Regions from separate parts of the Virgibacillus salexigens genome, predicted to be linked through region 2. Evidence: riboswitches for the same ligand, from Rfam matches in the RefSeq annotation. Region 2 holds a riboswitch; the other holds the start of a gene.

Region 1 (15,701 bases), 960 kb from region 2:
ATTTGTAATAACAAATATGATATAGTTATTACAACAAAACATGCATGTTAGTAATCTACAAAACTATGAAAGCGCTTTTCATAATCTAAACATGAAAAGAGAGGATGCTGAAGTAGTGAATCTATTAAAAGGAACAAAAAAGTTCTTCATTTTTTTCATCTTTGGTTTACTAATACTAACAACAATGCCTACCAATCATAGTATAATTCAAGCAAAAGAAGCAGCAGCATCAGACTACAACATCGTGGGGTATTATCCATCTTGGGCAGCTTACGGAAGGGACTTCCAAGTATGGGATATGGATGCGTCAAAAGTGAGCCATATTAATTATGCTTTTGCCGATATTTGCTGGGATGGAAGACATGGAAACCCTGATCCAGAGAGTCCCAATCCACAAACATGGGCATGTCAGGATGAAAATGGAAATATTGACGTACCAAATGGAACAGTAGTTATGGGGGATCCTTGGATAGATGCACAAAAAACCAACCCAGGTGATAATTGGGATGATCCATTAAAAGGAAATTTTCAACAACTCATTAAATTAAAAGAGGAAAATCCTCATTTAAAGACGTTTATATCAATTGGCGGATGGTCTTGGTCGAATCGGTTTTCAGATGTAGCAGCGGACCCGACAACAAGAGAACAATTCGCTAACTCTGCCGTTGATTTTATCAGAAAGTATGGTTTTGACGGTGTAGACATTGACTGGGAGTACCCAGTTAGCGGGGGATTACCTGGCAATAGCACACGCCCGGAAGATAAACAAAATTATGTCTTGCTTCTGCAAGAAGTACGGGAAAAACTAGATGCAGCAGAGGCTGAAGATGGAACGGAATACTTATTAACCATTGCTTCTGCTGCCAATGAAGAATATGTTAATAATAATGAATTAACCCAAATAGCAGAGATCGTAGATTGGATTAATATTATGACTTATGACTTTAATGGAGGATGGCAAACCCAAAGTGGGCATAACGCTCCGTTATATTTTGATCCTGAAGCAGAAACTGCAGGACTTCCTAATGCAGAATCCTTCAATGTAGCAAGCGCTGTAAATAGCTACTTGAATGAAGGGGTACCAGGGAATAAACTCGTACTTGGTACACCATTCTATGGTAGAGGATGGAGCGATTGTGAGGCAACGAATAATGGGGAATACCAGAACTGTTCACCTGCAACGGAAGGCACATGGGAAAATGGAACGTTTGATTTTAGTGACCTAGAAGATAATTATATAAACAAAAACGGCTATCAGCGCTATTGGAACGATGAAGCGAAAGTACCTTATTTATATAATGCATCTAACGGCAACTTTATTACTTATGATGATGAGGAATCATTTGGATACAAAACCGACTTTATCAAGTCGAAAGGACTTGCTGGAGCAATGTTTTGGGATTATAGCGGCGATGTCAATCATACCCTTGTCACCACACTAGCTACTAATCTTCAATTCACAGGAGGAGATGGTGGCGATCCTGAATCCCCTGCATTAGCACCGCAAAATGTGGAAGCAACAAAGGTAACCGCATCGAGTATTGATCTATCTTGGAACGAGCCAACAGATGCGACATCGGTTGTAGAATATGTTATTACGTATAATAATCAAGAAATTACTACAACAGAACCTTCCATTGTTCTAGAAAACTTGCAGGCGGCCACCGCTTATACCATCACAGTATCTTCTAAAGATGGAGAAGGAAACCTCTACCCAGCCTCCTCATTAACGGTTTCTACGAGTGAAGAAGGGGCGACCTGTGAGTATCCAGCATGGGAGGCAGCTACAAGTTATGTTGGAGGGGATCGTGTTCAACACAATAATAATTTGTATGAAGCCAAGTGGTGGACAAAAGGTGAAGAACCAGGGACAACCGGTGAATGGGGTCCTTGGAAAATCATCGAAAGTTGTAATGAATAGATAAGCTTGCTGAACTTTAATATTTAAAAGCTCCGTTACCGTTACGGAGCTTTCCCTTATTACATCTATTTTAAAAAGCTGCTGTCCAACCAGCATCAGCAGTAATTACCGTTCCATTAACAAAACTAGACTCATCAGATGCTAAGAATAGAGCCACATTGGCAATTTCTTCAGCTTCTCCGGCGCGCGGCATAACGCCTTGTCCAGCCTTGGTACGACTTGCACCGAATTCGTTCATGTTTTTCATCGATGCGCTAATATTTGTGGCAACCCCGCCTGGAGTAATGGCATTACAACGGATGCCTTCATTTGCATACATATAGCCCGTATTTTTCGTGAATCCAACGACAGCATGTTTGGAAGCTGTGTATGTTGCACCTGCATGGGCACCATTCAGACCACCAGTAGAGGCAGTATTGACAATGACACCATTGCCTTTTTCTAAGAAGATGGATAATGCTTTTCTTGTTGCACGCATCACAGCCGTTGTGTTAATAGCAAAGATGCGCTCCCAATTCTCATCTTCAATATCTCCAGCAGCTTCAAATCCATCCATTATTCCAGCATTATTCACTAAAATATCTAATGTTCCATATTCACTTACTGCTGTATCGATCATTTGATCCACTTCTTGACGATTAGCCACATTCGTCTTAAGTGCTTTAGCAGTTCCACCAGCCGATTCAATGGAAGAAACGACTGCTTCCGCACCTTCTAAGTTAATATCAGAAACAATTACCTTTGCTCCTTCTTTTGCATAGAGCTGTGCTATCGCTTTTCCCATACCAGAGGCTGCACCAGTAACAATAGCTACTTTACCATCTAATTTCATTGAAAATCTCTCCTTTCATAAGTATAGACCTCGAATCCCCTTTTAATAGAAACGATATGTTCTACCATATAAAAATTAGCCTTCCAACTAATGACCAAATCATGTAGCTGTATACTATAAGCATAATGTACTATAATGAAGGTAGCAATATTCAAATAACCGCTAACATGTTGATAAATCAACAAATGACACGGATAGTGTTTATAAAAATAAGCTAACTAAACAGATTGGTGGTAGATTGTATATGAAAGTAGATCGTCGCGTTCATAAGTCGAAAAATGCCTTAAAAACAGCATTGATTCAACTCATGAAAGAGAAGGACATGCAACAAATTACGATCACTGACATTGTTAACAAGGCAGACTTAAACAGAGGAACGTTTTATAAACATTATGACATTCAGGAAGCATTGTTTGAGGAACTGATGGAAGATGTCATCACTGATTTAACGCAATCCTTTCGAGAACCATACCAAAATAAACAAACCTTTATTCTCCATGAAATGAATGCATCGACGATAAAAATATTTGAGCATGTAGCTCGTTACTCCGATTTCTATCAAACAATTATCAACCATGATACGATTTTTCCTGGATTTCAGCAAAAACTATGTACTGTCTTCAGAGATCTATCTGAAAAGGATTTAATTAGCACAAAAGAAGAGGGTGCCATTGATAAAGACTTACAAGCAAGTTATCAAACGTATGCGATTATTGGGATGATAATGGAATGGGTAAAGAACGGGTTTAAATACACTCCTGAATACATGGCCGATCAATTAATCAAAATGCTTTCCCACTCACCAATTACCATGACCTATCAAACTTCACAACACAGCCATTCTCCAGAACAAACACTATAATTAACGTCTCCTCAATCGAAAGAGACTTCAGCCTGTCGAGATTATTTTCTCGACAGACTTATTTTTGGGCTATTTTATGAAATTCAATTTTTTCGTTAGTAATATCGAATGCCTAATGGTAGTGATTGGTTTTAATCTAAGATCGCACTCGGAAAGGGAATAGCCCTCCCCCCTGAAGGAGAATAAAACGGGGAAGAGGGACTCTACAAGCTGAGGTCTCCTCAATCGAAGGAGACCTTTTCATTTAGTTCAGGTATTCATTTTCTAATAAATAATTAATGACTTGCTGTACAGCTTCATCTAAAGATTGTTCTTCGGTATCAATCGTCAATTCAGGGTTGATTGGTTCTTCATAGGGGGCATCAATTCCTGTAAATCCTGTAATCTCACCAGATCTTGCTTTTTGATACAATCCTTTAGAATCCCTATGTTCACAAGCCTCTAAACTACATCTCACATAAACCTCTATAAATTCGCGTTCTGCAACAAGAGCACGAACTTGATTACGATCTTCTCGATATGGGGAGATAAATGCAGTTAACGTAAGAACACCCGCATCGACAAATAACTTTGCTACTTCACCAATTCGTCTAATATTCTCCGTGCGATCCTCTGGAGAAAAACCTAGATTTTTATTCAGCCCATGACGAATATTATCGCCGTCTAAGCGATACGTATATATTCCAAGCTGATACAGCTTTCGTTCAAGCTCAACGGTAATGGTAGATTTCCCGGCCCCTGATAAACCAGTAAACCATAAAATCGCACTTTTATGTTTGTTTTTGGTTTGTCTCTCTGTTTTAGTAATGATCGAATCATGCCACGAGATATTTGTTGATTTACTCACGTTTTTCCTCCTAATCAGCGTTGTCTTAGCCCTTCCATTAATACATGCGCAACCTCTGGTCGAGAAAACTCTTTCGGTAATTCTTCTCCATTGCGCAGCTTTTCTCGTACCTTGGTTCCGCTTAGATGTACATGGTTGGATTTATCATGCGGACATGTTTTTGCTGTCGCCATATTCTCACAAGCTGTACAATAAAACGCATGTTCAAAGGCCAAAATCTGAATACCTAATTCTTGCTCAAACTGTGAAATTAACTCCTGTGCTTCATAGGTGCCATAATAATCACCTACTCCAGCGTGATCACGGCCGACAATAAAATGCGTACACCCATAATTCTTACGTACAATCGCATGTAATATGGCTTCTCTTGGACCTGCATAGCGCATTGCTGCTGGATAAATAACAAGTCTTGTTCGGTTTTTTGGATAATATTTATCTAAAATTACTTTATAACTTTTCATTCGAATCTCTGCTGAAATATCATCCGATTTTGTTTCCCCAACAAGTGGATTTAACAGCAAGCCATCGACGATTTCTAATGCACATTTTTGAATATATTCATGCGCCCGATGTACTGGGTTTCGTGTTTGAAATCCGACAATCGTTTTCCACCCCAGTTCAGCAAATAACTTCCTTGTTTCTTTCGGTTCAAGCTGATGTTCAGGAAATTTCTCATTTTGTTTTGCCTGCAGGAGAAAAATAGGGCCGGCGAGATAAATATCCCCTTTTTCATATACTTTTTTTACTCCTGGATGCTCCGAATCTGTGGTTCCATACACAAGCTTTGCTTCTTTTTCTTTATCAAACGTATACATATCCGATAATTCCAAAACACCATATACTTGTTCATCCTGACCAACTAACGCAACTGTAGAACCAATATCCAATGTGTCCGCAGTAGCTTCATCAACATCCAATGTAATTGGAATGCTCCAAACGGTACCATCGCTCAACCGCATTTGTTCTACAACACTTGTATAATCTGTTTCATTCATAAAACCAGTTAATGGACTGAATCCACCATTAGCAATTAACTCTAAATCTGACAGGTTCCATGCATTTAAATAAATCTTAGGCATCGTGTCTATTTTTTTCAGGTAAGCATCTCGTGCAGATTCACTTACGTGACGTTGAATAAGCTCTCCACCATGCGGGATACTTCCTGAACGTTTGGTATCAATTGTTGTTGCCATCACTTTCCCTCCAATTTTAATAATTACCCAATGAGTTGTTGATAGTATTGCTTTAGCTCAACTACCATTCTCCCCATCTTAGGCTTGGTTGGCAGAAATACTTCTGCTATCTGTCGATCCATTAATTCTTGTGCAGTTACTTTTCCAACCGCTACTGCCAGCACATCCTCGTTAAAGGCCTGCCCTAACCGCTCGTCAGCTGCGTTAAACAGGTTCTGCACCTGGGTTTTACTTGTAAAAATAACGGCATCCAACGATTGGTGAATAATATGGTTCTGTAAACTGGCTAACGTTTCCCTATTTGGGGCTCTATAGAAGTATGGTTTGGCTAGGTAGACTTCATATCCCATATGCTGCAAAGCATCTTTTAATAGGGCATCGTCCTGATTGTATGCTTGTAAAAAAACACGCTGTCCAATCTTGTTTGGCTGTTTTTTTAATGTTGCTAATAAATCCTTCATCGTTCCATCGCTAGAAATAAAATCCGGGGATAAGCTATGTTGCTTCAGCCAATTGAATGTTTTACTACCACGGATAGCTAATGTTGTGGCTGCAACCTTTTGAATAAATTCGGTTTCGTATCCCTTTTCTTTGGCAATCCTTTCTAAACTAGAAGCACCTATTCCCGTTGTTAGAATAATGTAGTCAAAGCTTTCTGTTAGGAGTGCAGCAATATTTTGTTCGCAAGTAAGATCATCAAAAACTTGCTCGCCTTGAATGGAAAAGAGGGAAGGTTGCCCACCATTTTTCTTTACAAGTGTAGAAATTTCCTCTGCTTTACGCGTAGCCGCAATACCAACTTTTTTGTTAGCTAAACCGCTCATGTGAATCGTTCCTTCCTGTCTTCCTTTTTAACCAATTACTTATCTCCTTCTGTCTATCTTTATCAAGATATTCATCCGATAATAGAGATTGTAAAATCTTCCTTTGTTCCTGCTTGATAAATGAAGTTTGTTTCATAAACTGTCTCATTTCATAAAGGAAATCAACATAATCACCATACTGTTCATCATACTGGGACTTCAGATCGTTCTTAATTTTACTTGTCAGCATCGGACTTGCTCCGTTTGTGGAGACACTGATGGATAGTTTTCCTTGCTGGAAATGGGCAGGGATATGTAACGTGCCCCCTTTTGCATCTGAAGCATTGTTCACAAGCGTATATGGTGAGGCAGATTGGCAAATCGTTTGATTTAATGCTTCATTATTTGTAGCAGCAACTATAATAAATGCATGCTGTATATCCTTTACGTCAAAACATTTTTTTCGCCAATATATTTGCCCAGCATCTGCCATAGACCGAAGAGAGGGGGCTACCTCAGGACTAACCACAGTAATATATGCAGCTTGTTTTAAAAATAATGAAACACGTCGCTCTGCGACATTTCCTCCACCAATTATCACGATACTTTTTCCACCTACATCAACCATTAACGGCATATGCGACACCTTTGTCACATCCTTTTTTATGATACTGCCTCGATTACCCGGTCCCTTAATGCTTGCTTCATCGCCACGTGTGCACCAAGGTGTTTGCATAATAAAATTTCTTTTCCATGATTATCTAACTCTGCTACTTTCTCGTTCATAAATCGTGTGAGAAAACCTGTAAACCATATATAAGGAACAATGATGATCTGTGCAGATTCCCCTGCGACAGCTTTCTCCAGCATGGTTTCAAAGGAAGGATCACATGCTGCTAAATAACAAGCTTCTACTTGATCAACACCAATAAAAGCTTGTAACCTATCAGCAATTGCCTCCATATCTTTCTTCGTTTGCGGATTACTGCTTCCTCTACCAACCACGAACACCTTAGCATTGGGATCTATTGGTCTATTCGTCTCCTTGATACGTTCTGCTAGAATGGAAGTTAGTCGATTCTGTACGCCTAAAGGCTGCCCATAAGAAAATGATACATGGGGATACATTGCTTTTTGTTGATTAATAATTTCTGGAATATCTTGATAATAATGACCGGCACGTAGTAAGAGCACTGGTATAACTGCAATTGCTGTGGCTCCTTGTAAGACGAGATTATTAATTCCCTGGTGGATATCTGGATCAGCAAGCTCTAAATAGCAGATTTCCTGTAGATGAATAGGGATTTCCACTTTCACATCTGCAATAAACTGATTCACCTCTGACTTGGTAGTGGCGTAACGACTTCCATGACTTACATAAAGCACGCCCTGCATTCGCTTTTCCTCCTTAACCACTAATTGCAACCGGTGACGGAATATTCTCATCGGCAAGCCATTCAAACCATTGAAGCTGATCACGTAAACGGACGACCTCACCAATAATTATCATGGATGGATTTTTTATACCTTCTGCTTTAGATACAATGGTTTCTAATGTACCCGTTACCGTTTGCTGTGCTTGTGTTGTCCCATAGTGCACGAGAGCGATTGGTGTATCTTTGTCTTTACCATGACGAATCAGTTGATGACAGATCACCGGTAGATTCTTAACGCCCATATAGATACATAATGTATCCACACCTTTTGCTAGATTTCTCCAATACGTATCGATATCTTCATCCTGTTTTGTTACTCCTGATACAAATGCAACGGAAGAACTTATTTTTCGATGCGTTAAAGGAATACCTGCATATGATGGGGCAGCTGAACCAGAAGTAATACCTGGTACAATCTCAAATGGGATATGATGTTGTTGTAAAGCCAGCGCCTCCTCACCACCTCTGCCAAATATGAATGGATCGCCACCTTTAAGCCTCGTTACGGTCTTCCCTTCACTAGCAAACGAACATAGTAATTGATTAATTTGCTCCTGCTTCAATGAATGATGGTCCGGGCGCTTCCCGCAATAGATTCGTTTTGCATGTGGCGAAGCATATGCTAATAATTGTTCGTTTACTAACCGATCGTAAAGAATGACATCCGCTTGCTCGATCATCCTTGCTCCTTTTACAGTAATTAGCTCTGGATCCCCTGGACCTGCTCCTACAAGGTATACTTTCCCCATTGACTACACTCCCTCTATTCATCTTTTTCCTTATGGAAATTAAGTCCAGAATACACAGCTTCAACATAGCCAGCACGAATAACATAGTCGCCGAAGTGTTCCTTTTCTGTACGTTCCTTGGCATAGGCATTAATAATCGGCTGCAGTGTTTCTAGAATTTCATGCTCTCCGATGTTTTCACGGTATAATTTACTTAAGCGATCCCCTGTAAAACTCCCACCTAGATACATATTGTATTTACCTGGGGCTTTGCCAATAAAAGCAATTTCTGCTAATGCGGGTCTGGAGCACCCATTCGGGCAACCAGACATTCTTATCACGATTTCTTCCTCTCTTAATCCAGCTTCATCGAGAAGATTTTCTATCTTTTCCAGTAGGGAAGGGAGATACCTTTCCGACTCTGCCATTGCTAATGCACAAGTTGGTAATGCGACACAGGCCATCGAATTACGTCGTAAGCCACTATACTGACCACCATCTGTAAGCTTATATTGTCTTATTAAATGATCGATATCTTGTTTCTTTTCGTCTGTTACATTTGCAATCGTTAGATTCTGATTTGGAGTAAGGCGAAAATCTCCAGTATGAACTTTAGCTATTTCCCTTAATCCCGTCATTAATTGGTAATCATCGGTATCTTTTACGCGACCATTTTGAATAAATAACGTGAAATGCCAATTCGACTTTCCTTTAATCCATCCATAACTGTCTCCATTATGCTTAAACACGTAGTCTTTTGCTGCTTCTAATTCCCAGCCTAAACGTTCATTCAGTTCTTGCTTTAACCAATCGATTCCTCGTTTATCGATGGTGTATTTAAATCTAGCATTTTTTCGATTCGAACGATTTCCATAATCGCGCTGTATCGTAACAATCTTTTCGGCTACATCCACGGCAGCTTCTGGTGCACAAAAACCGATGATTCTTCCTAACTGTGGATAGGTATCGGTGTTTCCATGTGTCATTCCCATACCACCGCCAACCGTTACATTGAAACCAAGCAGCTTATCTGCTTCCTTTACCGCAATAAATCCTAGGTCTTGTGAAAATACATCAACGTCGTTAGAAGGAGGTACAGCAATTCCAATTTTAAATTTTCTAGGAAGATAGGTTGTTCCATAAATTGGTTCCATCTCCGCTTCTTCTCTAGAATCAACTACCTTCTCTTTATCTAACCAAATTTCGTGGTATGCTCCCGTTCGAGGGGTAAGATGATCACTAATGTTCTGTGCCCATGCAACTACTTCCGCATGAACATCCGATTGATAAGGATTCGTATTACACATTACATTTCGATTAACATCCCCACAAGCAGCTATGGAGTCCATCAATGTATCATTAATACTACTGATTGTATTCTTTAAATTCCGTTTCAGAATGCCATGTAGTTGATAAGCTTGCCTTGTCGTCAAACGAATCGTTCCATTCGCATATTTATGTGCTAATTCGTCCATGACCAGCCATTGCTCCGCTGTTGTAACACCACCAGGGACCCGCACGCGTAGCATAAATTGATACGCTGGTTCCAATTTTTTACGTCTCCGTTCATCTCGGAAATCACGATCATCTTGCTGATAGCTACCATGAAATTTTAATAGTTTATTATCATCATCAGAAATGGCACCTGTAATTGGATCTGCCAAGCCTTCTGTAATCGTTCCTCGAAGGTAATTACTATTTTTTTTGATGCGCTCCATATCATCCAATGGTACTTGCTTAATTGAGTCGTTCCCTTTACCCATATAGAAACTCCTTTCGTTAATAGACATCTCTCTGGTAGCGTTTCTCCTGACGCATTTGATTGAGATACGATTCTACCTCATCTGGTGTCATATCGCCTTCTTGTTGCAAAATAGTGGCAATCGTTTCATTTACATCTTTCGCCATATGTTTCTCATCACCACAGACATAGATTGCTGCACCTTGCTTCACCCAGTCATACAATTCTTTGCTTTTTTCCAACATGCGATGTTGGACATATACCTTTTCTTCGGTATCACGGGAGAAGGCTACATCCATTTTTGAAAGTACACCTGAATTCAACCACTTTTGCCAATCCACTTGGTAGAGAAAATCCGAAGAAAAATGCTGTTCACCGAAGAATAACCATGTCTTGCGTTCAGCTTCTGTTTCTTCTAGTTCTTCTAAGTAAGAACGGAATGGGGCAACCCCTGTGCCCGGGCCAATCATAATCACTGGTGTTTCTGGATCTTCAGGGAATTGAAAGTTAGGGTTTTGATGAATATATACAGGTAATTTCTCACCAATTTCAATTCGATCTGCCACTTGTGTGGAACAAACCCCAAAGCGTTCGCGGCCATGAGCTGAAAAACGTACTTTCCCAATCGTAAGGTGGACTTCATCAGGATTTGCATCATAACTACTCGCTATCGAGTAAAGCCTTGCTGGGATTTTACGTAGTATTTTGACAAATGATTCTGGCTCCAGCCCATCCGGCGGATAGTCCTGCACCAAATCCAACATATCTCTGCAGTCAATATACGTTTTTAATTGGTCCTTTCTATCCGGGGTTATCAGTTCACTTAGTTCCTCATTGTGAAAGATCGATGCTGCTTTCTCTACTAATGGTTTTGTCAGGATACTGATTTCAAAATTAGAGATAAGCGCTTCCCGTAAAGACCGTATATCTCCTTGTTTATTGACAGAAACCGTCTCATCAGGATTCCATTGCAGTGCCTGAATGAGCTCATCTACTAGTACAGGATTGTTCTTAGGAAAGATACCTAAACTATCCCCGGGTTTAAATGTAAAGTTTGAACCTTCTAATGATAATTCCAGATGACGTGTCTGCTTGTTTGAACCGCGACCACTAAGGTTAATATTGTCAACGACCTCTGCAAGGAATGGATTTGTCCTGGAGAAAACCGGCTGCTCCGAGACGATTGTTCCTGCCGTTTGTTGGCCAGAAAGCTCTGCTTCGCTAGCTTGATCCATTGATTTTCGCAGTTCTCCAAGCACACCTGCCATCCATTCAGCCGCCGGTTCATCAAAATCTAAGTCACAATCGATTCGCTCATATAGCCTTTCTCCGCCTAATTCCTCTAATCTTGCATCAAAGTCTTTCCCTGTTTGACAGAAAAACTCGTAAGATTCGTCACCTAACGAAAGAACTGCAAAACGCAAATCTGCTAATTTTGGTGCTTTTCGACTATGAAGGAACTCGTGGAAGACCACCGCATTATCCGGTGGATCTCCCTCTCCATGAGTTGCGGTAATAATTAATAAATCTTCTACTTTCTTTAACTTATTTGGTTTAAAGTCATCCATTGCACTACATGTGACATCTAAATTGGTTGCTTCTAACTTCTGTGTCATTGTTTCTGCTAACGATTGTGCTGTACCTGTTTCTGATCCATATAAGATCGTTACAGATCGTGCTGTAGCACCTCCAGTTGTTGCTGTCTGTCCTTGTGTTGTCCTATTAGCATCTTGAATAGATGCCGTGGATTGCACAGCTGAAAGGTATCCACTCAACCACATTTTTTGTTGATCTGTTAGCATTGGTAGTAATCTGTTTAATTGTTCTGTTTGCTCTTGGTTAAAAGGGCTATTCGTTACATCAAGCGGCAATTCATCCACCTCACAGGCTTTTCTATAATTTCGACATGCATAAATCATTTATTACAAAGTATACCAATTAATTTACTCGGAATTAAATGAAATAAAAAAGATGTGTCATTACTTCCATCATAAGCGTTGATTATTTCCAGTTGTATGAAGTCCACATTCCGTCTTATTTAACCCCGTCCAGCGACCAGCACGAAGGTCATCAGAATCTATCACTTGATTGGTGCAAGGAATACAACCAATACTTGGATAGTTCTGATCATGTAATTCATTGTATGGCAATTTGTATTCGCGTATATAATTCCATACATCATCCCATGACCAGTGAATGAGTGGACATACTTTAATCGATTGAAACCGTTCATCTTTATTTACAAAGTCTGTATTGCTGCGACTTGGTGACTGATCTCTTCTTAACCCAGATATCCAAGCAGGTACATTACTTAATGCTTCCTCAAGTGGCTTTATCTTTCGAATGAAGCAGCATTGATCAGGTTCTCTTTTCCATAAAGCAGATCCATGTTTTGCTGCCTGCTCCTCTACAGTCAAATCTGGTTTCTTTAGCCGAATTCGCAGCTGAGGATACGTTGCTTTCACCTCATCAATTAAGTCGTACGTTTCCTGAAAATGCAGCCCGGTGTCTAAAAAAACAATTTCCGCATCTTGCTTCACTTTGGAAATTAAATCAATTAACACCATACCTTCAGCACCAAAGCTACAAGCGTACACAATAGAATCGCCATACGTCTCATACGCCCACTTTAAAATGGTTGATGCCCCTTTTGCTTCATCTTCTGGATGAAAATCTTTAAAAGGATCAACGGTAAAATCATGATAAGAAAGGATTTCACTAGTCACCTTCCATTCCTCCTTCCAAAACACTAGATTGAACAAAAACTCTTCTTACCTAGCGATAAGAAGAGTTAAAATACCATTTATTTGCCACTCTTCTTATCTATCAGACGCATATTGTCTGTAGGAATTAGCACAGTGTTAGCCATCAATAACCTGTTGCCGAAGTTTCATTGGGCCTTTTCCCTCCACTTCTCTTGATAAGAAATGTTTATTTGTACTGATTGTTATTATTGTTAGATATATTAAATCCTTTACCAGAAAAAGTCAATGCTTATTTCAAAAACAAATTAAAATTTAGACTTTTAATATATATACAATAAAATGAAGCTTCTTGTGACAATTATTTTTTAAGATAGTGCTTTTAATCCAGTAACACCGGTGATAATGGCAATAAGGCTTGCAATCCGATATTTATTCGTTGATTCTCCAAAGAACACCATATTCATGATCACTGCTCCAGCCGTTCCTATTCCGATAAATACAGAATAAGCCACACTAACTAGTAAATAAGAAAAAGACGCATAAAGAAATACAAACGAAGCACCCAATCCTCCCAAATAGAGCAAGCCATTTCTAACCGTCTTATCCTGGCTATATAATCGCAAACCCAATACACCTATCATTTCAAATAGAGCAGCGCATGCTATGAATAACCATCCCATTACGAATGCACCTCCTGTTTACTTGGTTGATCGGAGAGTTTAAGACCAACCACACCTGCTACGAGAACGATCATAAATATGATTTTCCCCATGTTTAAGCTTCCGCCAAAAATATACACATCCATGAGCGCCGTACCAACTGTTCCTGCCGCAGCAAAGATAGCATATACGGTTCCAGTAGGTATCCCTTCACATGCTTTCGATAAGAAGTGAAGATCCATAAAAATTGCAGCAATGATTAGCGCCCAATGCCACCAGTCGGTGGCAGTATTAAATCCATAAATCCAAATTAATTCAAATACACTAGTTAACACGACATAAATCCATGATTTATTCATTTTTCCACCTCATAAAACATCTCATTGTTATTTTCATCACAATTTCATAATCTTCCCAAAAAAATGAATGACTATCAGTCATTTTTAAACAATAAAACTTGGACAACTCCAAGTCATTGGTTACATAATGCATGTGTTGCAAATGTTAATACTTCATCCTGCTTGCTTTTAGCTGCTTGCTCATCCTGGTGATCATACAAATAAGATTGTTCAGCCGCTGATTCAATTAATCCGATCAACAGCTTTGCTGTTGCCTCCAAATCGAGAGAGGGACGAAGAACAGCTATAGCTTTTGGTTGTTCTAGAAATTCACGCATCCATGCATAATACGGTTCGTATATTTTTTCCCATTGACTTAAATACTCACTAGACGCCAATCCAGCAAATATTAAGGCAAATACCTCCCGATATTCCTTTGTAATAGCAAAAACAACATCAACCACCTGGGCAAGCTGATCCAAGAAGCTGCATTCATTATTTACTTGCTTGTGCATCTCTTCTACGATTCGTTCTACCATTACTTCCGCAATAGAAGGCATTACGGCTAATTTCGATGGGAAGTATAAATAAAATGTTCCCTGAGCAATACCTGCCCCCTTAACAATATCTGATACTTTGGTTTTTTCAATACCTTTTTCACTAAAAACATGAATAGCAGATTGAACGATTTTTTCCTTTTTATTATCCATATCCCAACTCCTACCCTTTATGACTGACTATCAGTCATTTTATAATAGATAACTTGCATTGTCAATAGACAGTGTCCTATCCGGCACTGTCTATCATGAGGTCGTTTGAAAATGATCCGTCTGCCATTGCTGAAAACCACCTTGCAGATTCATCACGTCAAATCCTTTATTCACTAATATACTTGCTGCAATAGCCGAACGCTTACCCGAAGCACAGTGAACTACTACTGGTTGGTCGAAAGATAGTTCATGTGCTTGTTCGTTTAATTGAGGGAGGGGGATATGAATCGCTCCTGGTATATGAGCTTTTTCCCATTCTTTTTGGTAACGAACATCCAAAATCTGCACCTGCCCCGCATGTCTTTGCCTTTCTACATCTTTTGGATCCTGATTTAGATAAGAATTCGTATTGCCGGCAGTTTCAACGATTGTTGGGGAGAAAAATCCAACGATATTATCCATTCCGATATTGCTTTCAATTGTCTGTATATCCTTTAAATCATTGGAATCAGCAATGAGGTATATGTCATCCTTATAATTCGCCAGTCTCCCCATCCACTCTGCAAACATATCTGGATAAGGAATGTTAATGGTTCTAGGAATGCTCCTCATTGCAAAAGAAGTCGCGCTTCGTGTGTCGATGATAAGATTATTCTTGTCCGTAGCTAACAATGCAACTTCGTCTCCAGGCCGATGGAATTCAACAGTTGATGGAACAGCAGCTAGTGGTGTTAAACCGGATATATTGACTTCTTTCATTTTTGCAAAATAAGCTGGGACTTCAGGCTGTCCATCCAATAAAAAGTCCATAAAAGCTTGCTCATTCGTATACCGTAGCGCTGGATTTGTCCTTTTTTCATAACCTACCGTGCTATTTGGTATGGAACCTAGACCTTTTCCGCAAGCACTTCCTGCCCCATGGCCTG
Region 2 (15,701 bases):
TGCTATGGCAATGAATCTAGCAGTTGTTGTCGGACCTTTCATTGGGCTAACCGTATTACAATTTACGAGTTTTCAAAACTTATTCATTATTTTAGCGGTATTAATGATCGTAGCTGTCATTAATTCAATCATGGTACAGGTGCCAAGAGGAGCGAATGCTCCTGAAAAAGGGAAGCGAAAATTAACGATCCATGACTTTATCGAAACAAAGGCTATAACGATTGCACTCATTTGCAGTTTAGTATCGTTAGCTTATGCAAGTGTCATGTCCTTCATTTCTGTATACGCCAATACTTTAGGACTAGCATCAACAGCGAGTTATTTCTTTGTTGTATTTGCCGCAGTTATGCTCTTATCAAGACCATACTTTGGAAGGTCATTTGATTCTAAGGGACCGAAATTTGTTATATTCCCATGCTTAATTATGTTTACTATGGGACTAATTGCACTAAGTTTGACCAATTCACCTTGGATGCTTTTATTATCAGCTGTTCTTATTGGTCTTGGATATGGTACCATCTTACCAAGTTTCCAAACAATGGCTATACAAGCTTCACCAAAAAACAGAAGTTCTCATGCAACATCAACGTTCTTTATTCTCTATGATTCCGGGATTGCAATTGGATCATTCATATGGGGAATTGTCGCATCAGGAGTAGGGTATGCGAATCTTTATCTCGTGTGTGCAGTAATTGTTATTGTAGCACTTGCTCTCTTTAATTTATACCATTCAAGAGCAATAAAACCTAAGGCAAAACAAGAAACTGCATAGTTCCTACATCATCTCATAAAGTTCGAGGAATGGATCATCCTATCCTTCCCCGAATTTTAATATGGGTAAGACCTTCACATAGGATAACACGTGGAAATGCTGGCCATTAACCTTTGATAAATGCAATACATTTCTCGGCTATTAATTCCTTATCATGATCTAAAGTTGCAACATGGTAACTAAGCTCTAAAGACACAATAGAACGTTCTTTTGATGAAATAGATTGGTAGATTTCTTGAGAATTTTCCGGAGGAACTACATGATCTACCGAAGATGCAAAGATCATGGCTGGTATGTTAATTGTTGATAATTGTTCCCTTACTTTCTTGGTTAATGCAATAATTTCTCCCATCGATTTAACAGGTGTTTGTTTATAAGCTAATTCTTCAACCCCATTTTTTTTGATATCAGAACCGATCCCATCTATAAAGCGGGTATTTGAGTTAATAAGCTCTTGATAATTTTTGATCATTTCTGGCATATGAATAGCCGCATTGATTGGCATAATTCCCTTTATCTCTGGATGGTGTTCAGCAAGATAAAGCGTTAATGTCCCTCCCATGGAAAGCCCCGTCACATAAACTTCCTTACATGTTTCTTGAAGTTTTGCTAATCCTTTTTCCACTGTTTGAATCCAATCCTGATAGGTTGCATTTTCCATATCTTCTGGCGATGTCCCATGTCCGATTAAACGTGGTCCAAAAACCGTAAAACCAGCATTAGCAAGTTGTTCACCAAGAAATCGCATGCTTTGGGTAGAACCTGTGAATCCATGAATTACTAGCACCCCCGTTTGACTACCAGGAAAATAAAATTCTTTCGCACCCTCTATTACATTTTTCTCTGCCACGAATTAACACCTCCATCAAATACAATAATATTGTAAGCGCTTCATTTTTTTATAAAAAAATGAAAGTGATTTATAGGATCACTTTGTGCTTATATGTATTAATCAGCATCTAATATAGATGTCTTTGTTCCTTTTATATTACCACTAAGCAAAACTGGTGGCAAGACTTCTCGATTCTCCATTTGTTTAGGCTACAGCTAAAACAGCATTGATGATGGTTTTTTTAAATCACAGTAGAGCCTGGAGCAAATGGTACATCCACTTATCATGAGTTTCGTAAGGCACCGCAATCGGTACATTAATGGAATAAACTGACACAATTCAGCTAGCATATAGGCAGCCCAAAATCCACATTTCCATCTGACTCCATCGATGGAACAATTTGTTTGGCCGTTTGGTTCCTAGCCTATAATTCTTGTTGTCTACAATTCATATGAGGTCAGAAATGCAATTGCCTTATTCATCAGAGTGTTACTTCTACCATACATCCTCTAATCAAAAAGACACCACGGATTCAACAAAATGGTTATGGTGGTGTCTTTTCTCTGAGATTAATTCTTTAACTCATAAATTTCACACAAACAACTTCTGGCACTTCGACTTCACTGTCTTGTTTTGTTAATTTGCCAGTTGTTTTATCCCGAGCAAATAATACGAGATTTCCACTATGTTGATTCGATGCAATGATAAACGATTCACTTGGATCTAAAACGAAATCACGGGGCCACTCTCCGCCAGTAGCTGTCCATTCAACCAATGCTAACTGATCGTTTTTTTCCTCTACTTGGAAGACCGCAATACTATTATGTCCACGATTCCCCGTATAAACAAACTTTCCATCAGATGAAATGTGAATAGCACTTGCATCATTTGTATCTGTAAAATCCTCTGGCTTCGCAAGGATTGTTTGTTTTTCTGTAAACCTACCTTCGCTTGCATGATAATCAAGTACAATGACTTCTGAACTTAATTCTGTCAGAACGTAGGCTGTGTTCCCGTTTGGGTGGAATACAATATGACGAGGACCACTGCCTGGTTTCGTATGTAATGTTTGATGTCGAACCAATTTATTGTTTTCCACACGATACGTGACGACCTCATCTGTACCTAAGTCACATACGACAACATAACTCCCATCAGGAGTAAATCCAGCAAAGTGGACATGGGATTTTTCCTGTCGTTCATGTGGACCGTTCCCTTCATGCGTTACAAATGAGCCAGTTTCTATCTTGCCACTTGTATGAAGAGCATGGATAGCAACTTCACCTTTGTGATAATTCCCTGATACCACTTTTCCATCATGAACACTGACATGACATGGCGCTCTTCCCTCTAGAAGCTGTTCATTTAGTTTGTTTAGTTCCGCTTCTCCATCTATTTGATAAGCATGTACACCTCCCAAATCGCCGTCCTGACCAACAGCAAATAAGAAACGGTTATCATCGCTAATGGTTACATATGTAGGACTACCAACAGTAGCAACAGCTTTTACTGCATGTAATACTTGTTCTTGGGTATCCAGCTCAAAACGATAGATTCCTTTGCTATTTTCCCTTGTATAGGTTCCTGCAAATCCAATATAGTTTGTCATTCTACCCTACCCTTTCCATATACTGAAATACTATATAGCTAGAATTGTACGTTTAAATAGGTGAAATGTAAACCTCGACACTTCCTTTTCGATCAATATGTAAAGTGCCCGAGATAATTTATCTCGGGACACGATTCTACATATAGTTCCTCTTTATTTCCTTATTCCATGTCTTGCTGAATATCTTTTCGCCGTTTTCAAACGCTGACATGGTATTTGTTAAATAAAAGTTTGCTTCGTCGCTCGTCATTTCACTAAAAGTAACTAACTTAGTCTGCCAATCACCTCTGCCAACTTTTAGTTCCCATTCACAAGAAGCCGTTGCCGATAAGGGGTCGTTTTCTTTAATCGTATAGGTATTTTTATTTTTACTTCCATACTCTAAACCATTGGTTACTAATTTCCGTTCCCCTTCATCGGAATAATCTTCTAATTTCCATGCTCCTGTCACTGTATCATGACTAACTTTTCTGCTTCGTTCTTCCATGCGTAATACTTTCTTTTCCATTACCTGAGCGATTTCAGGGTTTTCAAATCGTACCTGTTCATCGTTAGATTGCGCTTTTCTAATTGGTAATGAAAGCTTTGTATCCTCCCCAGTATGCAGGGTCAGTGTAACAGCTTTCGGAGACGGCCATGCTGACGGCCAGTAAGCTGGTGAAACAGCTAACTCTAACCGATGTCCTATAGGAATATGCTGACCGATTGCATCTAGTTGTACCGAGACCTGATATTTTTCTCCTGGAATTAGCTTGTCAGGATACTCATGTGAATTGCGATGGGTTAAATTAAGTACACCCGAGCTAATTAGTGTGGATTCCCCAGTCGGTGCTTTATCACATAATCTTACTGCTAATAAAGCCTGTTCTTGATCTGATTCAATCGTAGCATGGAACATAGGGAACCCTAAGATTTCCATATTTTCTTCCATTGGCTCGGAGGTAAATACGGTTGTCATGCCATTTTCTAATCGTTGGTCTGAAGGAAGGTCACCTGGTTGACCAAACGGACAAAATACCCCTGCATAAAATCCATGCTGTTGAACACTTGGAACCGTTATGCTATCTTCATTAGCTGCTTCTGAAAGCTGCATATGGTTCGGATAAAAATTCTTCTTAGCGATACTCTTGGAAGGCCATTCTTGATCTGCCACCCATTTACCAGGACGCACATCATAACTTACTTTAGGAGGAGCACTATCTTGGATATAAGTGGTTAATTTAGGTTCATCCATGATGCCAGTATCATTTCCCTTTAACCAGTGATCCCACCAACGTAGGCACTCTTGCAGAAATCCAATTGCTGGTTCCGGTGTAGCAACCTCGGGATACTCATGAGCCCAAGGTCCAATCAACCCTTTCGCATTTGGAAGACGCTCAATTAGGCGAAATACTGAATTGGTATAGCCATCCTGCCAGCCACTTACAGCAAACACAGGAATTTTAATATCGGAATAGTCTTCACAAACAGAACCATGTTTCCAATAATCATCTCTTACTTGGTGACTGACCCATTCTTCCACAAATGGAGGCGTATTCTCTAATCGATCCAACCAGTTTTCCTTCCAGCTCTCTCCTACTACCTTGGGGTCTTGTGGTCTAGCATTATAAACAAACATCGTTGACGCCCACCAAAGCATATCCGAAGCAAGCATCGTTCCTCCCTTGTAATGGACATCATCTGCATAGCGATCGTCCGTTGAACATAGCGTAATAATCGTTTTTAATGCCGGATGATTCCTCGCCGCTACTTGTAAGCCACTAAATCCACCCCAGGATTTCCCAATCATTCCGACGGAACCAGTACTCCACGGTTGGTTTGAAATCCAATCCAAGACGTCTAAAGCATCATCCTGTTCTTGCTTTAAATACTCATCTAATAAAATACCATCCGAATCACCAGATCCTCTTATATCTACTCGAATGCTCGCATAACCATGCCCAGCAAAATAAGGATGACGTATGGAATCTCTGATTGCAGTAAAATCATTTTTTCGGTATGGAATATATTCTAAAATCGCAGGTACGGGGTTCTCTTCGGCATCCACAGGCAGCCAGATGGTGGCCGCAAGTTTCTTGCCATCTGACATTGGTATCCAAATATGGTCAACTTTCTTTATTTCACGTGGATAATCTGTTTTAATTCTCCGCTCCTCTGAGTCTCTAACATTAAATACCAAGCTTATCTTCCTTTCTTGTGTTGCAACTTAATTTCCTAAAAAACGATAATTTATTTTCACTCTTTTATCTGGCTTAATCGTTCTCATTACGCTTTCATACACATAACATATTGTCCGTTCCACTGCTTGTTCCTTAGAGTAGTTACGTCGATGATTCATGAATGTACTCATCATTCCTTTCCAGACCATTAACGTAACATCAGCAATATAATCAATGTCTTCACGATCAATAAATTCTTCTTCCACTGCATTTTCGATATACAATGCGCTTCGTTTGGAGAAATTCTGTTCCATAATAATGGATTTAATCTGCTCAGGTAATCCAATAAGATCATCTTCGTATATACTATAATAGTCTTCCAACAGATCCTCAGGTATTGCTCCCAAATTATCCATAAAAAGAATAGCGTAGATTTCTGGCTGCTCAAAGGAATGCTTACAAAAGCATTCCCATGAATATAGCCATTTTTCTACAGTATTATTGCCTTTTTCCATATATGCTGGTAGTTCCTCTATATAAGTTGTTGTAAATCGCATGGCTGCAAAGAATACGAGATGAGATAAATCCTTAAAATAGTTATATGCTGTAGAACTTGTATATCCAGCGCGATCTGCGATTTTTCGTATAGTTATATTGTCAATTCCTTCTTCTTCAATAATTTCCGCAGCAGCATCGAGAAAATAACGCCACATACGTGCACGTTGTATTTTCTTTTTCATTTAACTGCCTCCTCACTTGAACATTTACGAACGACGTTTCTTCACATATACATGTTGATCTTCATTCTGTCTCAACCATCTTACCAAAGATATAGACAATAGAATATACATGATTAAAATCGGAACAGAGACTAAAACAGATGATGTTTGTACGACACTAAGCCCACCTGCAATGGTTAAACTAATTGCTAATGCTGATAGTAGTATTCCCCATAATAATCGATGCCAACGTGCTGGCTCAGCATTACTGTACAATTCTTTTGTTGCAACACTAGCAATGACATAGCTTGCAGAATCGAGCGAAGTTGCTAAGAAAATAAAACCTAAAACAACAAAGAAAATGGAAACAACGATAGGCATAGGGAGTGAGTTTAAGACCGCTACAATAACAGCTGGCTCACTCTGTTCTAAAATAGGAACTAAATCTACTTTTCCAGTTAATTGAAGATCCATCGTGTAACCACCAAAAACGCCGAAATAAAGCCAACTTCCTAATGCACCCCACATGAGCACATTAAATACTAACTCACGAATGGTTCTTCCTTTGGAAATACGAGCCACAAAAATTCCAATGAACGAGGCTGTCGCTGCAAACCATGCCCAATAAAAGACCGTCCACGCTTGAGGAAATCCTCCTTTTTCTATTGGATCCGTATACAGACTCATTCTCATAAAATTATCCAACATTAAACCAAGACTGTTTGTGAAATAGGATAGAATAAATAATGTTGGCCCAACAATAATCACAAATATCGCCAACCCCAATGCTAAATAGACATTCCAATCACTTAATTTACGTATCCCCTTATATAATCCAAAATAAGCACTTGAGCTAAAAATAACGGTCCAAATCAAAATAATAACAATATTTAAGCCTAATGATGGCTCTATCCCAATTAGATTTCCGATTACTGCAGATACCATTGGGACACCAAGGCCTAGCGATGTTCCTAACCCGCCAATCATGCTCCAAATTACTAATATATCAATAATTTTTCCGATAATTCCATCTGCATGCTTTCCAAGCACACCTCGGCAAGCCGCACTGATACGAAGCGAACGCTCTTTTCTTACATAGAAGCTATAAGCCATTACGACGGCTGGCAATGCGTATAGTGCCCATGCAGAAATACCCCAGTGAAATAGCCCATAGCTGACTGCATATTCAGCAGCAGTAGTGGATTCGCCTTCGATGCCAAATGGAGGACCCGTATAATAATAAAGTGGTTCGACAATCGACCAAAACATGATACTGGTACCCATACTTGCACAAAAAAGCATACCTCCCCAGCTAAACCGAGAAAACTCGGGTTTATCATCTATATCCCCTAGTTTCACTCTTCCATATTTACCCAACATCAACCATGCCAAAATAATAAATAAACCGATCGTTAAGAACTCAAACGCCCAATCTAAACGGTGTGTAATATCAGTCATGAGGCTTTCCACTACTGGACCAGCGGATTCTTTAAAAATAACTAAGAATAAGGTTGCAACTATAACTACCAATAAAGATGGCCAAAAAATAATTTGATCTACTTTTACTCTCATAACGTTTTTTACATACCTCCCCTTATTTATACATTTTATGAACGCGTTTTTTATATGAACACGTTCATATTAACATAATAATAAAATATATCAACCGCTCCTAAATGGATTGAAAAATTCGTTTTAAAATTAAAAAACCCCCTAGATAATAATAACTAGCCCTGGGGGGGATTAGTGTTATTTGTCCATTGATCCATTTACCATAAAGTCAACATATTGTTGAATCATTTGATCATTAAATAGAGTGACCTAATCTCCCTTATGAATACGATAATGCGTATACACTTGTAAACAAAAAATAGCAAAAAATACCTATTGAAAGAGAAATCCAAGCTATTAAGACTTGTTTCATTCCATCCGTTTCTAGTATTTAAGCACCCGAATAGCGCAGACTTTTAGCATTTTCCTTTATTGCTTTTTCCTCCTGAAAAAGCTATCGAATAATTCGATAGCTTTTTTTACCTTTAATTCGTTACCTATCTATTTTTAAAATAACCTTTCCATAGCAAAATGCCAATTACAACTTGGAAAACGATAAATCCATATAACCAGACGGAAAGCATAGGATTTACAAACATATTAACACCTCTTCACATGCTTTATGCCTTAGTAATACTAATACGAAAGTTACACACTTGTTTTCTCTGCTTGATTATAAGAATAGGTGTGACGATTTAAAAATGGTGCAGTAATGATAATTGTGAATATCCCAATGAAAGTTGCTACTGCTCCTGCTGACATGGTACTTGGAATAATTCCTCCAAAATACAGAATGAGATAGGATAACACACCAACAGCCATAGAAATTTCAGCTGCTCGTGCTGGCGCTTTTCTTTTTCCATAAATAGCATGTAAGATTGGTCCTAAAGTTCCTGCAGCTACACCAGAAATACCAATCCACATGACATCACCCATATAAGCAGGAGGTCTTACTACAATTAGAAAGGCAACTAACCCTATAATTGGAACAGTTACACGACTAATAATGAGAGCAATTCGCTCTGCCTTTTGGTTATCTACTTTAATTATTCCTCGTTTTACTAATACTTTTAGAAAAATATCATTGGCAAACACCGTTGAAATGGAAACAAATAGACCATCCGTTGTAGACATTGCAGCTGCCAGTATAACAACACCAAATATAGCCACAATAATAGCCGGAAATGCCCAGACAATATATTCCATTAATGCTACATCCGCGCTAACTACCGTATCCCCTAATGCAGCACGACTATAGATGCCACCAAATAAAACAACAAGTGAAAATATACTAGCCACAATGTACGTGACAATCATCTTTCCTAGATCTTTCTCATTCTTCAACCCTAACACTTTATTAAACAAATGAGGGGCAGAAGCGAATGCCCACTGAATCACGATGGCACCTACCACAACACCAATTGAATAAAAATGCGTCGATTCTGGGTTAAAAATACGCACCAAATTTTCATTTTGATTTGCTAAATTCGACGTAATTCCACTAAATGTTGCTGTTATACTGCCTTCCCAAAAAATAACGATCCCCGATACAAATATAAATAGACCGCCAATTCCCATCATCACTGCTTGAACAGCGTCCGTGTAAATATCAGCAAATGCCCCTCCAGCGAAGACATACAGAATAACAATAGCTGCAATTACAATTAAACCTGTGGTATAAGGGATATGTAATAAATATTCAAATATACGGGCACCTGCGACGAATTGCCCAGCAATATAAAATACATTAAATAATAATATAATCCCCGTACCTACTCGTAATATATCACTCTTATAAAAATCACCGAGCCAATCAGGAAGTGACAGTGATTTTTGTCCATTATTTAACTTCCTTACTCTTTTCGCTACCATAATTACACCAATTGGGCCACCACCAATCATTGCCAAAAACAGCCAAAGGTTAGATAATCCCCAGTCATGCGACCAGCCTGGATAACCGAGAAACGTAGCGGCACTTAAATAAGTTGCTGTGAAGGACAGACCAAGCACATAAGGACCAAGATTCCCCCCACCAATCGCAAAATCCCTCACATTCTTGGTTTTTTTTGAACTGACCAAGCCAAGCAAAAACATCACAACTAAAAAAATAGTAAAACCGATCCATGTATAGATCGTAACTGTACTCATCTCTGTCCCTCCTTTCTCACGGTGCTTTATTTAATTCATTCGCACAGTTCTAAACTGTTGTTTGAGCTTTTCTAGCTGGGTGATTGTCCGGTACATGTCTACGTCCTTTACCAAACATATTCTCTCTTAGTGTCTTCCCCTCATATTCTGTACGATAGATGCCACGCTGTTGCAGTTCCGGTATAACGTAATCAACAAATTCCTGGAATGTCCCTGGTGAATAGGACTGGGCAATATTAAACCCATCTGCATCGCCAACGGTAGCCCATTCTTCAATTTTATCGGCTATTTGTTCGGCAGTACCAATGAATTTCACCGTCCCATTCCCAAGTCCATGATTCTTCACTGCTTCACGTAGTGTCCACTTTTTATTTGGGTCCTTAGTGTACATATCTAAATTACCCTGTACTGCTTCTGTTTCCATATCTTCTATATATTGATCTGGGTCATAACTTGAGAAATCAATTCCTGTATGACCAGATAATAAAGCAGCTGTCCCCTCGTAACTGACCTGTTCTTTTAATCCTTCATATTTTTGATACGCTTCTTCTTCTGTCGAACCAATAATTGGTAGAATCATTGGAAAGATTCGTACATCTTCTCGATTACGCCCTTGCTTTACTGTCCGATTTCGGATATCGGCTGTATAATTCTTTAATGCATCCAAGGAATGATTTTTGGTAAAGACTCCCTCCGCATGTTTAGCTGCAAAATCTCTTCCTTTTGGAGAAGCACCAGCCTGAAAAATGACAGGTGTTCGCTGTGGAGAGGGCTCTACTAAATGCGGGCCAGGTACTTGAAAGAATCTTCCTTCATGATTAATTAAATGTACTTTTTCTGGGTCAGCAAAACGATCATTCTCGCGATTATAAACAACGGCATTTGCTTCCCAGCTTTGTTCCCAAAGTTTGTACACAACTTCCAAAAATTCATCTGCTCGATCATAACGCAATTCTTTTGGCAGTCTACTAGTAAGTCCCAAGTTTACAGCTTCACTTTCTAAATAAGAGGTGACGACATTCCAAGCCACCCTTCCATTTGTTAAGTGATCAAGCGTAGAAAGCTGACGAGCTAGTGAATACGGTTGTGCATATGTTGCTGATATCGTCGGTGCAAATCCTAGATGTTCTGTTACAGCAGCCATAGCTGCTATTGGAATTAGTGGATCATGAGCTGGAAGCTGTACTGCATGCTCCGTTGCAGCCTGATGACTATTGTTATAAACGCTGTAAGTTCCTAATACATCGGCAATAAATAGAGAATCAAATTTCCCTCTCTCTAGCAATTTAGCAATGTCCATCCAGTAGGTAAGTGTATTATGTTTAACTCCTTCATCCTTTTCATGCTTCCACAAGCCTGTCGAATGTGGAGAAGGTGAATTCTGAATAAATCCGTTAAAGTGAATTTGTTTAGCCATATCCAACTCTCCCTTATGCGTTATCCTAAATTAAATCTTTACCACTCTGGTGATTTTCATCCTCCCCTGATTGATGGTAACTCATGAGGATTCGGTGCCCCCGTGCTAACCTAGGAGACGGTTTAGTCGTCATAGGCATTAAGTGCATTTACACTATGTGCCAAAGCAGACCCTGCTTTCAAAGCTACAGCTACGAAGATTGCTTCAGCAATTTCATGGCGGTTTGCCCCCGCATGTTTTGCATTTTTCGTATGAAGGTCAATACAATATGCACAGCCTGTGGTATGTGCTGATGCCACTGCAATTAGTTCCTTTTCTTTCTCAGTCAGGTAATTCGTTTGGATTGCTTGTTTATCAAAATCAAGAAATGCGTCAAATGTAGCCCCATTTAATGCTGCAAATTCCTTTAATCGGTTAAAATAAGACGCCTGATACAAATTATCAGTTCCTTCCCCGTCATACGCATTCAATGCATTAACTCCATGGGCTGCTGCTGATCCTGCCTTTAATGCTGCTGCAACAAAGATAGCTTCAGTTACCTCTTCTTTTGTTGCTTTTTGTTTCTTCACATTGCCTACATGTAATTCAATGCAGTATGGGCATCCTGTAATATGTGCTACAGCAACGGCAATTAATTCTTTTAGCTTTGCCTGCAACTCTCCTTCAGCTAAGGCCTGATCATTAAAAGCAAAAAAAGTATTACATGTTTCTGGGGCATATTCTCTAAGCTCTTGAATCCGTGAGAAATAAGATTTTTTATACAAACTCTCCGTTATATTACTCAATGTTATCGCTCCTTTAATAAATAAATCATTTCACTAATTAAATATAACTTTTCCCATTCATTTAGTTGGATTAATGGAAGAGGATATACGGTTTCTATAATGACCAATGAAAAAACCCCTTCCGATGAGAAGAGGTTGCTGTATCGCCTACATTCTCTCATCTTTCAAGCAAATGCTTGCTGGAATTAGCACCTTGTTATATGTAACGGTTGCTGCGGGATCACTGGACCAGATTCCTCCCCCGACTCTAGATAAGGAATATTCAATTTAATTAGTAAGAATTGTACACAATAATACCGAATACCGAAAAATGTGTCAAGTATGATTTTTTACATTTTTCCGATAAGATCTTTTTAATTGTTGGTTAAGAGACTACAATTCTATCTTTTGACCTATTCCTAGCGATTTCGCTTTTACATAAATTCCTTTAGCTACGACAAGATCAAAATAGGCAGCTCCAACGGATTTAAAAAAAGTAATTTCTTGATCTGTTTCTCGCAATAATCGATCTCCACCACCAACATCACTTAACTCTGCGTGGATGTGAGAAAATTGCCAATCACTTTCTTGATTCGCATAAATTAACTCACCAGCTTCTTCTTTTATACTGGCTAAATCATCCACAATAATCTTATCAACTGTCTGAATGGTTTTTAGATCTACTTCTCTCATGCTAGGCAAATACGAACCAACCCCATTTATATGCATACCAGGTCGTAGATCATTTCCATCGAATACCGGATTATCCGACCTTGTACTACAAGCAATAATATCGGACACTTGCATGACTTGCTTCGGTGAATCCACTACTTTGATTGGAATCGTAATCCCCCAGGTCATTAATGCTTCTTTGAATGTGTACGCCTTTTCGATCGTCCGATTAAATAGGATTAATTCTTGGATATCACGAACTTCCAAAACACCTAGGACTTGTTCAAAGGCCATGGCCCCCGTTCCAATCACTCCCAATGTTTGTGCATCCGTTCTAGCTAATTTTTCTGTCCCGATCCCGCTCAGTGCTCCTGTACGTAAACGAGTTAAAAATGATGCACTCATCATACAAATATGTTCCCCATTACTAGCGTCGGTTAATACTAATGCACCTTGAGTAGTTGGCTTTCCTTGTTTCGGATTCTCAGGAAAAATACTGACTAATTTCACGGAGGCAATTTCCTGTGATAAGTCTGCACTTGGCATATATAGACTCGAAGCTTGATGCGCCGGTATGTCAATGACTGTCCGATGCGGATTAGTAATTTGCCCTTTCTTTTTAGAAATTAACCCTTGCTTTACATCATAGATTGCATCGTTCATAAAATAATGATCCTTAATTTCTTGCTCTGAAAGAATTAACATAGCTTTCTTCCTTTCATGTATATGTAATAGAAAAGTGCAAGCGCAGTTATGAGAATATCGGCATAAAACCTTTCTCAAATCGCATCTTGCACATTATAAACCGACTATTTTTTAAAGATTCCTTTTAATACAAAGGCAACGTTAGCTGGACGTTCGGCCAAACGACGCATATTATAACCAAACCAGTCATCTCCATACGGCATATATACACGTACTTTATATCCTTCGTCGACTAATCGTTCTTGTAATTCAATACGAATTCCATAAAGCATTTGAAACTCGAATTGGTCACGAGGAATATCATGCGCTTTTTCCAGTTCTTTGGTATAAGCAATAATACTGTCATCATGCGTTGCAACAGCTGTGTAATTCTCATTCAATAAGTTCTTTTTTATAATTTTTTTATAGTTATCATCGACATCCTGTTTATTTGGAAATGCCACTTTTTCGGACTCTTTATAAGCACCTTTAACTAAGCGAAGATAAGGGTTGTAGCTATCTAATGCGTCTAAGTCCTCTTCCACGCGATAAAGATACGCCTGTAAAACCGTTCCCAAATTATCAAATTCCTGTCGTAATGACTTAAATATGGTTAACGTCTGTTCTGTACGCTGATAATCTTCCATATCAATCGTTATAATCACACCATATTCTGTCCCAGCCTGCAAAATTTTTCGCATGTTCTCCATAACTAATTCATACGATATATCCATTCCCAAAGAAGTTAATTTCAACGATAATTGTGCATTCAATTCTTTTTCTGCAATGACCTTGATCGCCTGAATACATTCCTGAGCAGATTGCCTAGCCTCGTCTTCATTATCAATGAACTCTCCCAAATGATCGACTGTAACGTCAAATCCTTTGGCATTTAACTCTTTTATTTTTTCAGCCGCACCATTAATATCTACTCCTGCAACAAATCGCGATGCTCCAAATCGAAAACCATACTTCTTAGCTGCTTTCGTTAGTGGTTTATTATTGGATAAAAATAAAAAGAAATTGCGCATGATTTGTTCCACGTTGATCCTCCCCCCAACCATCTATAGTTTATGAACGATCAAAAGCAAGGGAAAAACACAATAAGTGATTTCCCATGATTTTGATTACGCATTTCCACAAAACTTTGTAAAGCAGTGCAGGAGTGAGATATTGTTATTATGTTATAACATTTCAGAGCTTGTTTTACCTTGCATATGGTGAATCAGATAATCAGGTCCACCTGCTTTAGAGTCCGTACCCGACATATTAAATCCACCAAATGGCTGATAACCTACAATTGCAGCTGTACAACCGCGGTTGAAGTAAAGATTACCGACATGGAAATCTTGTCTTGCTTGCTCAAGATGGGTACGATTATTGGTAATTACGGCACCAGTTAATCCATACTCTGTATTATTGGCAATCTCAATCGCTTCATCAAAGTTCTTTGCCTTTGTAAGTGCAACTACTGGTCCAAAGATTTCTTCCTGCATAATTCTTGCTTCTGGACTTACATTACCAAAAACAGTAGGATTTACGAACCAACCTATACGATTATCACCTGAGCCGCCTGCTAATAATTCTCCTTCTTGCTTGCCAATTTCGATGTAATCCATAATTTTATCATAAGCACCTTGATCAATAACTGGTCCCATAAAATGAGAGTTATCATATGGATTCCCAGCTGATAATTCTTTGGTAAGCTCTACGACTCTATCTTTCACTTCTTCATAGACATCCTCATGTATGACAGCACGTGAACATGCCGAACATTTTTGTCCTGAAAATCCAAATGCAGATTGTACAATCGATTCAGCTGCCAACTCTAGATCGGCTTCATTATCTACTACGATAGTATCTTTTCCACCCATTTCAATAATCGTACGTTTCAGCCACTTCTGACCTTCTTGTACTTTAGCAGCACGCTCAAAAATTCGTGTTCCAACCTCACGTGATCCTGTAAAACTAATAAACCGCGTACGTGGATGATCAACTAGATAATCCCCTACTTCTTTACCAGGACCCGGAATGTAATTGATAACTCCAGCAGGCATACCCGCTTCTTCCAACACTTCCATTAGCTTATAAGCAATTACTGGTGTAGCACTGGCTGGTTTCAACAATACCGTATTACCTGTGACCATAGCTGCTACCGTTGTACCGGCCATAATTGCAAACAAGAAGTTCCAAGGTGAGATCACAACCCCAACGCCTAATGGGATATAATGGTATTGATTGTATTCAATAGGACGACTGTTGATCTTGACACCATCTTTTAACTCAAGCATTTGACGGCCATAATATTCAAGGAAATCAATTGCTTCTGCTGTATCCGCATCTGCTTCTTTCCACGGTTTCCCACCTTCTTTAA

What was found. A riboswitch is a leader RNA that binds a small molecule or an ion and turns the genes downstream of it on or off. The one in region 2 is predicted to bind S-adenosylmethionine.
Region 1: linked by a shared signal. The riboswitch ahead of BN990_RS00770 (phosphoadenylyl-sulfate reductase) and the one ahead of BN990_RS05025 (carboxymuconolactone decarboxylase family protein) in region 2 are both predicted to bind S-adenosylmethionine.

What each region holds. Positions count from the first base shown of each region.
Region 1 covers NZ_CCDP010000001.1:158,171-173,871, reverse strand. The annotation lists gene BN990_RS00825 (glycosyl hydrolase family 18 protein) at 185-1,921, shown strand; gene BN990_RS00820 (SDR family oxidoreductase) at 1,992-2,753, opposite strand; gene BN990_RS00815 (TetR/AcrR family transcriptional regulator) at 2,998-3,615, shown strand; gene cysC (adenylyl-sulfate kinase) at 3,860-4,462, opposite strand; gene sat (sulfate adenylyltransferase) at 4,477-5,655, opposite strand; gene BN990_RS00800 (uroporphyrinogen-III synthase) at 5,679-6,479, opposite strand; gene BN990_RS00795 (NAD(P)-binding protein) at 6,463-7,095, opposite strand; gene BN990_RS00790 (sirohydrochlorin chelatase) at 7,122-7,853, opposite strand; gene cobA (uroporphyrinogen-III C-methyltransferase) at 7,867-8,643, opposite strand; gene cysI (assimilatory sulfite reductase (NADPH) hemoprotein subunit) at 8,658-10,385, opposite strand; gene BN990_RS00775 (assimilatory sulfite reductase (NADPH) flavoprotein subunit) at 10,402-12,234, opposite strand; gene BN990_RS00770 (phosphoadenylyl-sulfate reductase) at 12,352-13,089, opposite strand; SAM riboswitch class I at 13,180-13,290, opposite strand; gene BN990_RS00765 (DMT family transporter) at 13,434-13,748, opposite strand; gene BN990_RS00760 (DMT family transporter) at 13,748-14,086, opposite strand; gene BN990_RS00755 (TetR family transcriptional regulator) at 14,200-14,775, opposite strand; gene BN990_RS00750 (MBL fold metallo-hydrolase) at 14,869-15,701, opposite strand, start outside.
Region 2 covers NZ_CCDP010000001.1:1,114,492-1,130,192, reverse strand. The annotation lists gene BN990_RS05065 (MFS transporter) at 1-772, shown strand, start outside; gene BN990_RS05060 (alpha/beta hydrolase) at 879-1,622, opposite strand; gene BN990_RS05055 (lactonase family protein) at 2,182-3,213, opposite strand; gene BN990_RS05050 (CocE/NonD family hydrolase) at 3,350-5,392, opposite strand; gene BN990_RS05045 (TetR/AcrR family transcriptional regulator) at 5,420-6,112, opposite strand; gene BN990_RS05040 (BCCT family transporter) at 6,137-7,663, opposite strand; gene BN990_RS05035 (sodium:solute symporter family protein) at 8,291-9,790, opposite strand; gene BN990_RS05030 (LLM class flavin-dependent oxidoreductase) at 9,840-11,207, opposite strand; gene BN990_RS05025 (carboxymuconolactone decarboxylase family protein) at 11,330-11,983, opposite strand; SAM riboswitch class I at 12,147-12,250, opposite strand; gene BN990_RS05020 (ornithine cyclodeaminase family protein) at 12,365-13,348, opposite strand; gene BN990_RS05015 (proline dehydrogenase family protein) at 13,453-14,370, opposite strand; gene pruA (L-glutamate gamma-semialdehyde dehydrogenase) at 14,512-15,701, opposite strand, start outside.